Regions from separate parts of the Terracoccus luteus genome, predicted to be linked through region 3. Evidence: riboswitches for the same ligand, from Rfam matches in the RefSeq annotation. Region 3 holds a riboswitch; each other region holds the start of a gene.
The links. A riboswitch is a leader RNA that binds a small molecule or an ion and turns the genes downstream of it on or off. The one in region 3 is predicted to bind S-adenosylmethionine.
Positions count from the first base shown of each region.

Region 1: linked by a shared signal. The riboswitch ahead of metX (homoserine O-acetyltransferase MetX) and the one ahead of DFJ68_RS03460 (bifunctional o-acetylhomoserine/o-acetylserine sulfhydrylase) in region 3 are both predicted to bind S-adenosylmethionine.
Region 2: linked by a shared signal. The riboswitch ahead of DFJ68_RS05205 (aminotransferase class V-fold PLP-dependent enzyme) and the one ahead of DFJ68_RS03460 (bifunctional o-acetylhomoserine/o-acetylserine sulfhydrylase) in region 3 are both predicted to bind S-adenosylmethionine.

Region 1 covers NZ_RBXT01000001.1:606,314-610,260, forward strand. The annotation lists gene DFJ68_RS02890 (DUF4192 family protein) at 1-1,281, shown strand, start outside; SAM riboswitch class IV at 1,391-1,503, shown strand; gene metX (homoserine O-acetyltransferase MetX) at 1,520-2,758, shown strand; gene DFJ68_RS02900 (universal stress protein) at 2,965-3,366, shown strand; gene DFJ68_RS02905 (RNA polymerase sigma factor) at 3,766-3,947, shown strand, end outside.
Region 2 covers NZ_RBXT01000001.1:1,130,570-1,134,516, forward strand. The annotation lists gene DFJ68_RS05200 (endonuclease/exonuclease/phosphatase family protein) at 1-806, shown strand, start outside; gene DFJ68_RS05205 (aminotransferase class V-fold PLP-dependent enzyme) at 892-2,277, opposite strand; SAM riboswitch class IV at 2,317-2,447, opposite strand; gene DFJ68_RS05210 (DNA translocase FtsK) at 2,664-3,947, shown strand, end outside.
Region 3 covers NZ_RBXT01000001.1:736,769-740,715, reverse strand. The annotation lists gene DFJ68_RS03470 (glycosyltransferase family 2 protein) at 1-367, opposite strand, end outside; gene DFJ68_RS03465 (acyl-CoA dehydrogenase family protein) at 476-1,642, opposite strand; SAM riboswitch class IV at 1,843-1,944, shown strand; partial or broken gene DFJ68_RS03460 (bifunctional o-acetylhomoserine/o-acetylserine sulfhydrylase) at 2,076-3,404, shown strand; gene DFJ68_RS03455 (LD-carboxypeptidase) at 3,449-3,947, shown strand, end outside.

The DNA.
Region 1 (3,947 bases), 130 kb from region 3:
GCCGTGAGCCGGGCGGGCCTGCACCGGTTGGGCACGTTCGTCGTGCGCGGCGACCGGTGGTTCGGGGTGGGGTGCGACTGCTGCCCGGCGGAGGGCAGGCCGATGCTGCGCGACGCCGACGTGCCCGCCATCGCCACGTACGTCGGCACGGGGCACGCCGTCCTCTCCGGGCGGGAGGCGCTCGGCACGGCGCTGACGCCCCTGGCCCCCGGCGACCCCGGTCACGACGCGGTCGCCCTCGCCGTCGACGACTGGCGAGGCCGGTGGGAGAACGCCACACAGCTCGCTCGTCGCGGGGCGCCGGCGCCCACGTGGCTCGGTGGGCCTGATGCCTCGGCGGTGCCCCGCGACGACGGGGTCGCGCGCCGGGTCGCACCCAGCGCCTGGAGGGGGTGGCCGACCGGTGGGTCGTTGCGGGCCGAGTTCGAGGCGCTGCTCGCTGACGGTGCCGGTGACGGGGCCGGCGGGTGGCCACCCTTCGTGCCCCTCGGAGACGACGAGCTGGCCGGCCTCACCGAGGACGAGGCGGACGCCCTGAGAGGTCATGCCTTCGACGCCTGGCTCGACGAGGTGGTCGAGGTGGAGCCCTTCGGTGGGCCGGGGTCCGAGGGGGAGCACGGGGACGATGTGAGCGGCTGGCTCCTCGGGTGGTCCGGCGGCCCGGCCCCCGTTGTGGCGCCGGCGTCGGCGACGCCGGCGACGTCCGACGGGGGAGACCCGACCGCGCGCCACCACCTCCTCGACCAGTCGCTGCGCGCGTGGGGCGCCGTGCTGAGGGGCGAGCTCGACGAGCCGGTGCTCGAGACCTCCCTGCCCGCGATCGTCGGCCCGTTGCGCGACGCGACCATCCGCGACGCCCTCATCGTCGCGACCTGCCCCGGCGGCCCCATGACCCGCGACTGCGTCGACGAGCGGCTGCTCGAGCACGTCGAGTTCCACCTGCCTCCGGCTGTCCGACGGGACGCCGGAGGTCTCGGTCGAGGTGGTGAGCCGGGTGGGCCGGGGCTGCCCGGCGGTCTGGACGGGCTCGAGGGGCAGCGGTCGCCCGTCGTCCCGCACGCCATGCTCGCCCGGCTCGAGGCCGTGGTGCGAGCGACGCCGGAGGCCCACGTCGCGCCCCTCCTCTCGGTGTACGCGTCGTTGGCCTGGTGGTCGGGTGACGGCGCGCGGGCGGCCGTCGCGGTGGAGCACGCCCTGCGCGTCGAGCCCGACCACTACCTCTGCACCCTCCTCGCTCAGGCCCTCGAGTTCGGGCTGCGACCGCAGGCGCGCTCGGCCTGAGACCGGCCGCGTTGGCGGTCCCGGTCGGCCTCGCGTCCGGCCCCGCGCGCGGTCCACCCCGTGGACCGACCCGTCGTGCCGGGTCGCCGCCTCCCGTACGATCGATACAGGTCATGAGTGTCAGCGACAAGCCCCGGCTCGCTGGCCGGCAACCCTCCTTCGCGGTGGGGTGCCCCGGGTGAGGACCGGGCCACGCCCGACCGGCGTGCGCAAGCGCGAGCGTGAAGGAGCACCCTCCATGACCGTCACCCATCGACGGCGACCCGCCGGGCGGCATCCCGTCCCGCCCCGGCGACGGGCCGAGGCCACCGCGGCGGTGGACGGCCCACCGGAGCCCGCCTCGACCACCCCCTCGACCGTGGCCGCGGGCGCCGCGTGGCGCGAGGGAGACCCCGTCGGTCACCGCACCTTCGTCGACATCGGTGACCTCCAGCTCGAGTCCGGCCACGTCCTGCCCGGGGTACGCATCGCCGTCGAGACGTGGGGCACCCTCGCCCCGAGCCGCGACAACGTCGTGCTCGTCGAGCACGCGCTCACCGGGGACAGCCACGTCGTCGGTGACGCGGGGGACGGTCACCCGTCGCCCGGCTGGTGGGACGACCTCGTCGGCGCCGACGCCCCCGTCGACCCCGACCGCTGGTTCGTCGTCGCCACCAACGTGCTGGGCGGGTGCCAGGGCTCGACCGGGCCCTCGAGCACCGCCCCCGACGGGCGCCCGTGGGGCAGCCGCTTCCCGTACGTCACCGTCCGCGACCAGGTGGCGGCCGAGGCAGCCGCCCTCGCCCGGCTCGGTGTCGAACGCCTCGCCGCCGTCGTCGGCGGCTCGATGGGCGGCATGCGCGCCGTGGAGTGGGCGGTCGGGCGGCCGGAACAGGTCCAGCGGTGCATCGTGCTGGCCAGCACCGCGCACACGACCGCCGACCAGATCGCGTGGTGTCAGCCGCAGCTGCTCGCGATCCGCTCCGACCCCGACTTCAGCGGCGGCGACTACTACGAGACGGGGCGGGCCCCCGAGACCGGGCTCGGCCTCGCCCGTCGCATCGCGCACGTCACCTACCGCACCGAGAGCGAGCTGAGCGACCGCTTCGGGCGGGCCGCGCAGACGGGGGAGCAGCCCCTCGACGCCGGGCCCGACCGCGGCCGGTTCGCCGTCGAGAGCTACCTCGACCACCACGCCGGCAAGCTCGCCGGCCGCTTCGACGCCAACTCCTACGTCGTGCTCACCGAGGCGATGAACAGCCACGACGTCGGCCGCGGCCGGGGCGGTGTCGAGGCGGCGCTGGCCCGTGTGACCGCTGACTGCACGGTCGTGTCCGTCGACACCGACCGGCTCTATCCGCCGCGACTGTCCGACGAGATGCACGCCCACCTGCCCCGCTCGACCCGGGCGCACATCCGCTCCGAGTTCGGCCACGACGGCTTCCTCATCGAGCAGGAGCAGGTCGGGCGCATCATCCGCGACGCGCTGGCCCGGTGACACACCGGCCTGGTGACGCGCTGGTGCGCCGACGCGACCGGGCGCGGCAGCGCTGACGGGGCGGACCCGGGCGAATCCGGGCGGTGGCCCGACCTGGTCGACCCCGGCCCGGCGCGGCGTCACGCCGCCTCGCCCGGCCACCCGCCTTTTCGGGTACGGTCCGACCTGTCAGGCACGATGTCAGCGTCGCGAGGAGGACCGGAACAGTGGCCATTGTCGTGGGTTACGTCGCCACCCGAGAAGGCCGGGCCGCCCTCAAGCGGGCCGCCGAGGAGTGCCTGTTGCGCAACGCGAAGCTGATCGTCATCAGCTCGCACCGCGGCGGCAGCAAGGACTTCGACGCCGATGAGGCCTCCCAGTTCGAGGCCGAGCTCGCCCGGGTCGCCCGCCAGCTCCAGGACGAGGGGCTCGAGCACGAGGTCCGGACGCTCGTGCGCGGCAACGACCCCGCCGAGGACCTCATCAGCGTCGCCGAGGCCGAGAACGCCGACTTCATCGTCATCGGCCTGCGCCGACGCAGCCCCGTCGGCAAGCTGATCCTCGGCTCGAACGCCCAGCGGATCCTGCTCGACGCGAGCTGCCCCGTTCTCGCCGTCAAGGCGGAGTGAGGGCCGCGCGCCCAGTGGTGCACGTCCCGGGTGCCGGGGCCGACCGCAGGGTGCCGCGTGCGGGAGAGGGTGCCTCGGGACACGCGCGGGACGAGCAGAAGTCCCGTTCCGTTTCTCGTCAGGGCCTAGCACGTTTTATAATGGCTGTGAACCGGATCGCACCAGGCAGAACGCGAGATCGACTCGAGCGGGGCGGCACCGTCCGAGCACCGCAGAGCGACTCCACCAGGCCACGCTTCTTCCGGAGCGAAACCCTCCAACTCTCTCGGTGATGCGTCGTGTCCGGTGACGGGCGCGCCCTCATGCGAGTCTCGCGACGAAAGGCGTTCGAAGTTCGTGTCGACGCAAGCACTTCCCGGATCGTCCGCGATCCTTCCCAAGGCCTTCCAGCACCCCGCGATGCAGCACCTCTTCGCCAAGGGCAGCGCCACCGGCAGCGTCACCGGTTCGGAGATCCAGCAGGCGCAGATCGACGCCGACCTCGGCCTGAAGGCGATGAAGCGAGTCCTCACGACGTTCGAGGACCACGGCATCGAGGTGGTCGTCGAGTCTCCTCGCACGACCAGCAAGACCACCCGCAC
Region 2 (3,947 bases), 390 kb from region 3:
TCGTCGGCGCCGCCCTGCTGCGCCGTTGGTGGACCCTGCTGCCGGTCGGGGCGGCCCTCGCCGCCTCGCTCGTCGTCGCCGGGCCGACGTTCGTCGCGCACACCTCGCCCGGGGCGAAGGTGAACCTGACCGTCGTCGCGCAGAACATGCGCTTCGGCGGGGCCGACAGCGACATGCTCATGGATGCCGTCCGGTTGCGCAGCGCCGACGTGCTCGTCGTCACCGAGCTGACCCCGGAGGCCGCCGACCGGCTCGCGGCCTCGGGCGCGACCGACTGGTTCCGGTACCAGGTGGGCGAGCCGGTGGAGGACTCCTTCACCGGCACCCGCGTCTACTCCCGCTACCCGCTCACGACGGTGACCGAGGGCGACGACCCGTCGGTCGAGCAGACCCCGAGCCACCAGCCCGAGGTGCTCGTCGACGTGGGCGGCACGGCGGTGCGGCTCAAGGCGGTGCACGTCGTCGCGCCCATCACCCGGTCCACGCCGGAGTGGCGGGCCGGCCTGACCGCCCTCGCGGACTGGTCGCGGCGGCAGAGCGAGGACGCGCCGCTGGTCCTCGCCGGCGACTTCAACTCCGGCTTCGGCCACCCCGGGTTCCGGCAGGCCGCCTCGGGCCTGCTCGACGCCGAGCGGGAGGCCGGGCTCGGCTGGGTGCGCACGTGGCCGTACCTCGGCCAGCGCGTGCCGGCCTACGTCCAGATCGACCACGTGCTCACCCGGGGGCTCGTCCTCGTCGCGGCCGGGCACACCGTCGTCCACGGCACCGACCACGCCCTCGTCTGGGCGAGCTTCTCCCTGCGCTGACCGCCGCAGGGGCGGCCCGCCGCCACCCCGACGACCGGGCGGGCCAAGCGGGCCGCTGACCGCTCCGGCCGCGAGCCCGACGGTCTCACCAGGGTCGGGCGACCTCGGCGTCGCGGGGGTCCTCGCCCTCGATCTGCCAGCCGCGCTCGCCGCGCACCCACGTCGCGGCCGGACCCTGCTCGACGAGCAGCGTCACGCCGCGCACGAGCCGGTCGACGCCCTCGGCGGTCGAGGCGAGACCGAGGCTGACCCGCACCGCCGTCGTCGAGCGCTCCTGCCACGGGTCGTCGAGCAGCTCGTCGACGAGCAGGTGGGCGCAGAACTTGCCGTCGCGCACGCCGATGCCGTGCTCGACCGAGAGCACCTGCGAGACGAGGGAGGAGTCCCAGCCCTCGAGGGTGAAGGCGAGCACGCCGACGCGGTCGTGGTCGTCGCCGAAGATCGAGAGCAGCTCGAGCCCGGGCACCGCCTCGAGCCCGGCCCGCAGGCGCGCGAGCAGCTCGGCCTCGTGGGCCTCGATCGCCTCGCGGTGGGTGCGGATCGTCGCGCACGCCGCGGCGATGGCGACGGCGCCGATGACGTTGGGGCTGCCGCCCTCGTGGCGTGCGGGGCCGGTCGCCCAGGCCGTGCCCGCCTCGGTGACGGCGGTCGTGGCCCCGCCACCGAAGAGGTAGGGCGTGCCGGCGTCGAGCCAGTCGGAACGTCCGACGAGCACGCCCGCGCCGAAGGGGGCATAGGTCTTGTGGCCGGAGAAGGCGACGTAGTCGGCGTCCCAGGCGGCGAGGTCGATCTCGCGGTGGGCCGAGAGCTGGGCGGCGTCGACGGCGATGCGGGCCCCGTGCCGGTGGGCGAGCTCGGCGAGGCGGGCGACCGGCCAGACCTCGCCCGTGACGTTCGAGGCGCCGGTGACGACGACGAGGCGGTGGCGGGCGGGGTGGTCGGCCAGCGCCTCCTCGAGCAGTGCGGCAGCGTCGTCGGGCGACTGCGGGACGGGCAGGCGCACGGTGCGCGAGCGGCCCCACGGCAGCAGGGTCGAGTGGTGCTCGGAGCCGAAGACGAAGACCGTCGTGCGGCCGGGGAGCGCCTTGCTCAGCAGGGCCCACGAGTCGGTCGTCGTGCGGGTGAAGAGCACGGTGTCGCCCTCGCGTGCCCCGACGAACCGGGCCACCTCGGCGCGGGCCTGCTCGTACCACGCGCTCGTCACCCGCGAGGCGTACCCGGCCCCGCGGTGCACCGAGGCGTACGTCTCCAGGGCTCGGTCGACGGCATCCTTGACGGTGCGCAGGGCCGGCGTGGATGCCGCGTGGTCGAGGTTGGCGTAGGGCTGCGGACCGCTGAGGGTCGGCACCTGCAGGGCCGAGCCGACGGTCTCGGGGAGGGTGCCGGGGGAGGCGACGACGCGCAGGGCGCGGGTCCGCAGGACGGGCAGGGCCGGCTGGCAGCGGCTCGTGGTGCTGGGAAGGACCGACATCGGGGTACTCCTGTGGGGCCAGGGGACCCACCGGGTGCAGGTCCGCGCTTGCCGGCCCTGCTGCTCGTGCTGCGAGCGTGAGGGGACGGCCGGGTCGTCACCCGGAGCACCCCACCGCGGAGGAGGGTTGCCGACCAGCGAGCCGGGGCTTGTCACTGGCACTCATGACCTGCGTCGAGGGTAGGCGGGCGCGCGCGAACCTGTCCACCGTCGCCCGAGGGCGTGTCGTCATCTGAGACGCGGCGCCCGAGGGGCGGACAGGACCGCCGAGCCCGGGGGTCGGGGATGCGCCGCACCGGATGCGGACCGGATGCGGACCGGACGCGGACCGGTGTTGCCTGTGTGGCGGGTGGGTTCGGCGGGGCGTTTCCCGTACGGTTCCGACCATGGCGACACGTCCGTCCGGCTCCACGCGCTCCACCCCGCGCGCCGCTCCGCGCTCCTCGGGGGGCAGCTCCACGTCCGCGCCCCGGTCGACCGGCCGCAGCGGCTCGCGACCCGCCGCCCGCTCGGGACGTCCGGCCGCTCGCAAGCCCCCGGCCAAAGCCACCCGCAAGACCCGCGACGGCGGCCTGCCGCTGCCGCTGCGGGCCGTGCGCAACACGTGGATGGGCGTCTCCCACCTCGCCGGTGGCGCGGTGCGCCGGGTCGGCACGACGGCCGCCGACCTCGAGCCGGAGCACCGCCGCGACGGGCTCGGCTTCGCCCTCATCGCGCTGTCGATCGTCGTCGCCGCCCGTGAGTGGTGGGGGGTGCCCGGGGTCTTCGGCGACGTCGTCCACGCCGTCTTCGCCGGCACCTTCGGGCGGGTCGCCTACGCTGTCCCCCTCGTGCTGCTCGTACTCGGGCTGCGCCTGCTGCGTGTGCCGCACGACGACGCCGCGACGAGCCGCATCAGCCTCGGCCTGCTCGCCCTCACGTTCTCGGCGTGCGGCCTGGCCCACCTCGCCGACGGCATCCCCAACCCGCCCGACGGTGCCGACGGCATGCGCGCCGCCGGCGGCATCATCGGCTTCCTCGCCTCGAGCCCGGTGGCCGCCGCCGTCTCCAGCTACGGCGCGGTGGCCCTGCTCGTGCTGCTCGGCCTCTTCGGGCTGCTCGTCGTCACGGCCACCCCGGTCAACCTCATCCCGTACCGCTTCGCGCAGCTGCGCGACCTCGTCGTGCGCCGTGACCTCCATGACGACCACGAGGGCCACGACGACGACGAGGATGCCGGTCGCTCCCGTCCCGCCCGCCCCCGCGGGCGCAAAGCGGTCGAGCTCGACGAGCGTGACGGCGACGAGGCCTTCCGCAAGGCGGCCGAGGTCGTGCACGACGGTGCCGCCTCCGCCGACGGGCCCGCACGCCCCGCGGGTCAGCCCTGCGGCAGGGCGAACGGCCCGCGCCCCGGCCAGAAGCGACCCACCGCCCCGGGGGTCCTCGCCCCCGGCGCCGGCGAGGGCTCCGCAGGCGGGACGGGCGCGGCGGGCGCGGCGGGTGCGAAGGCCGGCCGACCGGCATCCGTCGACCCCGCCTCGATCGGCCCCAAGGCCGAGCTCGTCCCCCCGCCCACGACGCAGCTGCCGGCGCGGGTCGAGCAGCTCAGCCTGGGCGGCGACATCACCTACCGGCTGCCCGACCAGGCGATGCTCACCCCCGGCGCGCCGCACAAGACGCGAAGCGAGACC
Region 3 (3,947 bases):
CCATGATCCCGCCGACGTTGTCGGCCCCGACCCGAACGAGCTCGGCGACGGCGGTCGAGACGTAGTCCGTGGGGATCTCGGCGTGGCCGTCGACGCGGACGACGACCTCACCCGTCGCGGCGCCGATGGCGGCGTTGAGGCCGTCGGGCGTGCGCCCCGAGGGGTTGCGCACGAGGCGCACCCGGGGGTCGGCCGCGGCGACCCGTTCGGCCACCTCGTCGGTGCGGTCACGAGAGGGCCCGAGGGCGAGCACGACCTCGAGCTCGCCGCGGTAGTCCTGCGCGAGCACCATGTCCACGGCGTCGGCGAGGTGCCGCTCCTCGTTGAGCAGCGGCATGATGACGCTGACCGGGGGGAACGACTGCACGCGGGGTCCTTGTCGGAAGGGGAGCCGTGGCACGGCTGGGGCGGGACGGCGGTCAGCCTACTGCCCCACCCGAGTCCGTCGGTCGAGGCCGGATGCCGTGGCGCGGGGTCAGCGACCGAGCAGCTGGCGCGCCATGACGATGCGCTGCACCTGGTTGGTGCCCTCGTAGATCTGGGTGATCTTCGCGTCGCGCATCATCCGCTCGAGGGGGAAGTCGCGGGTGTAGCCCGCCCCACCGAGCAGCTGCACGGCATCCGTCGTGATCTTCATGGCCACGTCGGAGGCGAAGCACTTGGCGGCGGCACCGAAGAAGGCGAGGTCCTTGTCGCCGCGCTCGCTCTTGGCGGCGGCGACGTAGACCATCTGACGGGCGGCCTCGAGCTCCATCGCCATGTCGGCGAGCATGAACTGCACGCCCTGGAACTCGCTGACGGCCTTGCCGAACTGGCGGCGGTCCTTGACGTAGGCGACGGCCTGGTCGAGGGCGCCCTGCGCGATGCCGACGGCCTGCGCGCCGATCGTGACGCGGGTGTGGTCGAGGGTGCGCAGCGCGAGCTTGAGCCCGCCGCCGACCTCGCCGACGACCCGGTCACCCGGCAGCCGCACGTTCTCGAAGTGCAGCTCACGGGTCGGGCTGCCCTTGATGCCGAGCTTGCGCTCCTTCTCGCCGAAGGTGAAGCCCTCGTCGGACTTCTCGACGACGAACGCCGTGACGTTGCCGCCCCGCGGGCCGTCGGGGTCGGTGACGGCGAGCACCGTGTAGTACTCGGACACGCCGGCGTTGGTGATCCACGACTTCTGCCCGGTGAGCACCCAGTCGTCGCCGTCGCGCCGGGCCCGGCTGCGCATGGCGGCCGTGTCGCTGCCGGCCTCCCGCTCGCTGAGTCCGTACGAGAACGCCGCCTCGCCTCGGCCCAGCGGCGTGAGGTAGCGCGCCTTGACCTCCTCGCTGCCGGCGAGCACGAGCGGCAGCGACCCCAGCTTGTTGACGGCCGGGATGAGCGAGCTGCTCGCGCACACCCGGGCGACCTCCTCGATGACGATGCACGTCGCGAGGGCGTCGGCCCCGACCCCGTCGTACTCCTCGGGGACGTGGGGGGCGAAGAAGTCGGAGGCGACGAGGGCGTCGTGCGCCTCCTGCGGGTAGCGCGCGTCCTCGTCGACCGCCGCGGCGTAGGGCGCGATCTTGTCCTCGGAGACGGCACGGACGGCCTCGCGCAGGGCCTCGTGGTCCTCAGAGACGCGGAACAGGTCGAAGTCGGCGTTGGTGCTCACGACGGTGATCGTACTCGCAGGTAGCACTTCGTAGGACGTCCTTGTAACCACCGTCACGCACCCCACCGCCACCCCACCGACTCCTCCAGCCCCCGGCCCCCGCTCCCACCCCCGCTCCCACCCCTGTCGCACGACGACCCCGTCCCAGGATGAGGACGCGCCGCTGACCGCCGCCACGCCCCGGGCGTAGGGTGCCGACAGGTCATGAGCGCCAGCGACAAGCCCCGGCTCGCTGGCCGGCAACCCTCCAACCGCGGTGGGGTGCCCCGGGTGAGGACCTGGCCCCACGGCATCCGCCGACACCGTCCGGACACCTGTCCGCGGCGACGTCGCCCGGACGGCGCGGGGCAAGCGCGGAGCGACCGCTCCCGCACCGACCCGTCGGTGCGCCCACCCGTGGACCCACGGCCGGTGCGTCGACGCCGACCGAGACGAGGCCCCCATGAGCGACACCCCCACGTGGTCCTTCGAGACCCAGCAGATCCACGCCGGCCAGAGCGCCGACGGCGTCACCGGCGCCCGCGCGCTGCCGATCTACCAGACGACGAGCTACGTCTTCACGAGCACCGAGCAGGCGGCGAACCTGTTCGGGCTCAAGGAGTTCGGCAACATCTACACCCGCCTGATGAACCCGACCACCGACGTCGTCGAGCAGCGCATCGCCGCCCTCGAGGGCGGGGTCGGCGCCCTCCTCGTCGCCTCCGGCCAGGCGGCCGAGACGCTCGCCATCCTCAACATCGCCGAGGCCGGCGACCACGTCGTCGCCTCGCCCTCGCTCTACGGCGGCACGTACAACCTGCTCAAGAACACGCTGCCGCGCTACGGCATCGAGGTGACCTTCGTCGCCGACCCCACCTCGATCGACTCCTGGCGCGAGGCCGTGCGCCCGAACACGAAGCTCTTCTACGGCGAGACGATCGCCAACCCGAAGAGCGAGGTGCTCGACATCGAGGCCGTCGCCGCCCTCGCCCACGAGAGCGGGGTGCCGCTCGTCGTCGACAACACGGTGGCCACCCCGTTCGTCATCCGCCCCATCGAGTGGGGCGCCGACGTCGTCGTGCACTCCGCGACGAAGTACCTCGGCGGCCACGGCACCTCGATCGCCGGCGTCATCGTCGACGCGGGCACCTTCGACTTCGCCGCCGACCCCGAGCGCTTCCCGCAGTACAACACCCCCGACGACAGCTACCACGGCCTGGTCTACGCCCGCGACCTCGGCGTCGGCAGCCCCCTCGGGGCCAACCTCGCCTTCATCCTCAAGGCCCGGGTGCAGCTGCTGCGCGACCTCGGCCCGGCCGCCTCGCCGTTCAACGCCTTCCTCATCGCGCAGGGCCTCGAGACGCTGTCGCTGCGCATCGAGCGCCACCTCGAGAACGCCCACCGCGTCGCCGCCTTCCTCGAGGGACACGAGCAGGTCGAGCGGGTCGTCTGGGCCTCGCTGCCGAGCAGCCCGTCGCACGCCCTGGCGCAGAGGTACGCGCCGCGCGGCGCCGGCGCGGTGCTCTCGTTCGAGATCGTCGGCGGGCTCGAGGCGGGCCGGCGCTTCGTCGAGGGCCTGACGCTGCACAGCCACGTCGCCAATATCGGCGACGTCCGCTCCCTCGTCATCCACCCCGCCTCGACGACGCACTCGCAGGGTCCGGATGCCGACCGGCTGGCCGCCGGGGTGACGCCCGGCCTCGTGCGCCTGTCCGTCGGCATCGAGCACGTCGACGACATCGTCGCCGACCTCGAGCAGGGCTTCGCGGCCGCCAAGGCCTGACCGAGACGTCGTCGTCGTCGTCGCGGCGGTGGCAAGGTGGCGGCATGACCGTGCGCTACCCCGCCCCGCTGCGACCCGGCGACGCGATCGGGGTCACCGCCCCGAGCGCCGGCGTCCCCGACCGCCTCGGGGCGCGCCTCGACGTCGCGCTGCAGTGGTTGCGCGACAGAGGTTTTCGCGTCGAGGTCGGCGACTGCCTGCGTGGCGGGGGCGTCGTCAGCGCACCCCGTGAGCAGCGGGCGGCCGAGCTGAACCGGATGCTGCTCGACCCGCGGGTGCGTGCCGTCGTGCCGCCGTGGGGCGGCGAGACCGGCATCGACCTGCTCGAGCTCATCGCGTGGGAGGCGGTGGCGGCCGCCGAGCCGACGTGGTGCGTCGGCTTCTCCGACACCTCCACGTGGCTGACGCCGCTCACCCTGCTCACCGGGGTCGCGACGCTGCACGGGCAGAACCTCATGGACACCCCCTACGCCACGCCCGACGGCATCCGGCACTGGGTCGACGTCGCGAGCGCCCCACGGGGGTCCGAGGTGGAGCAGCGCT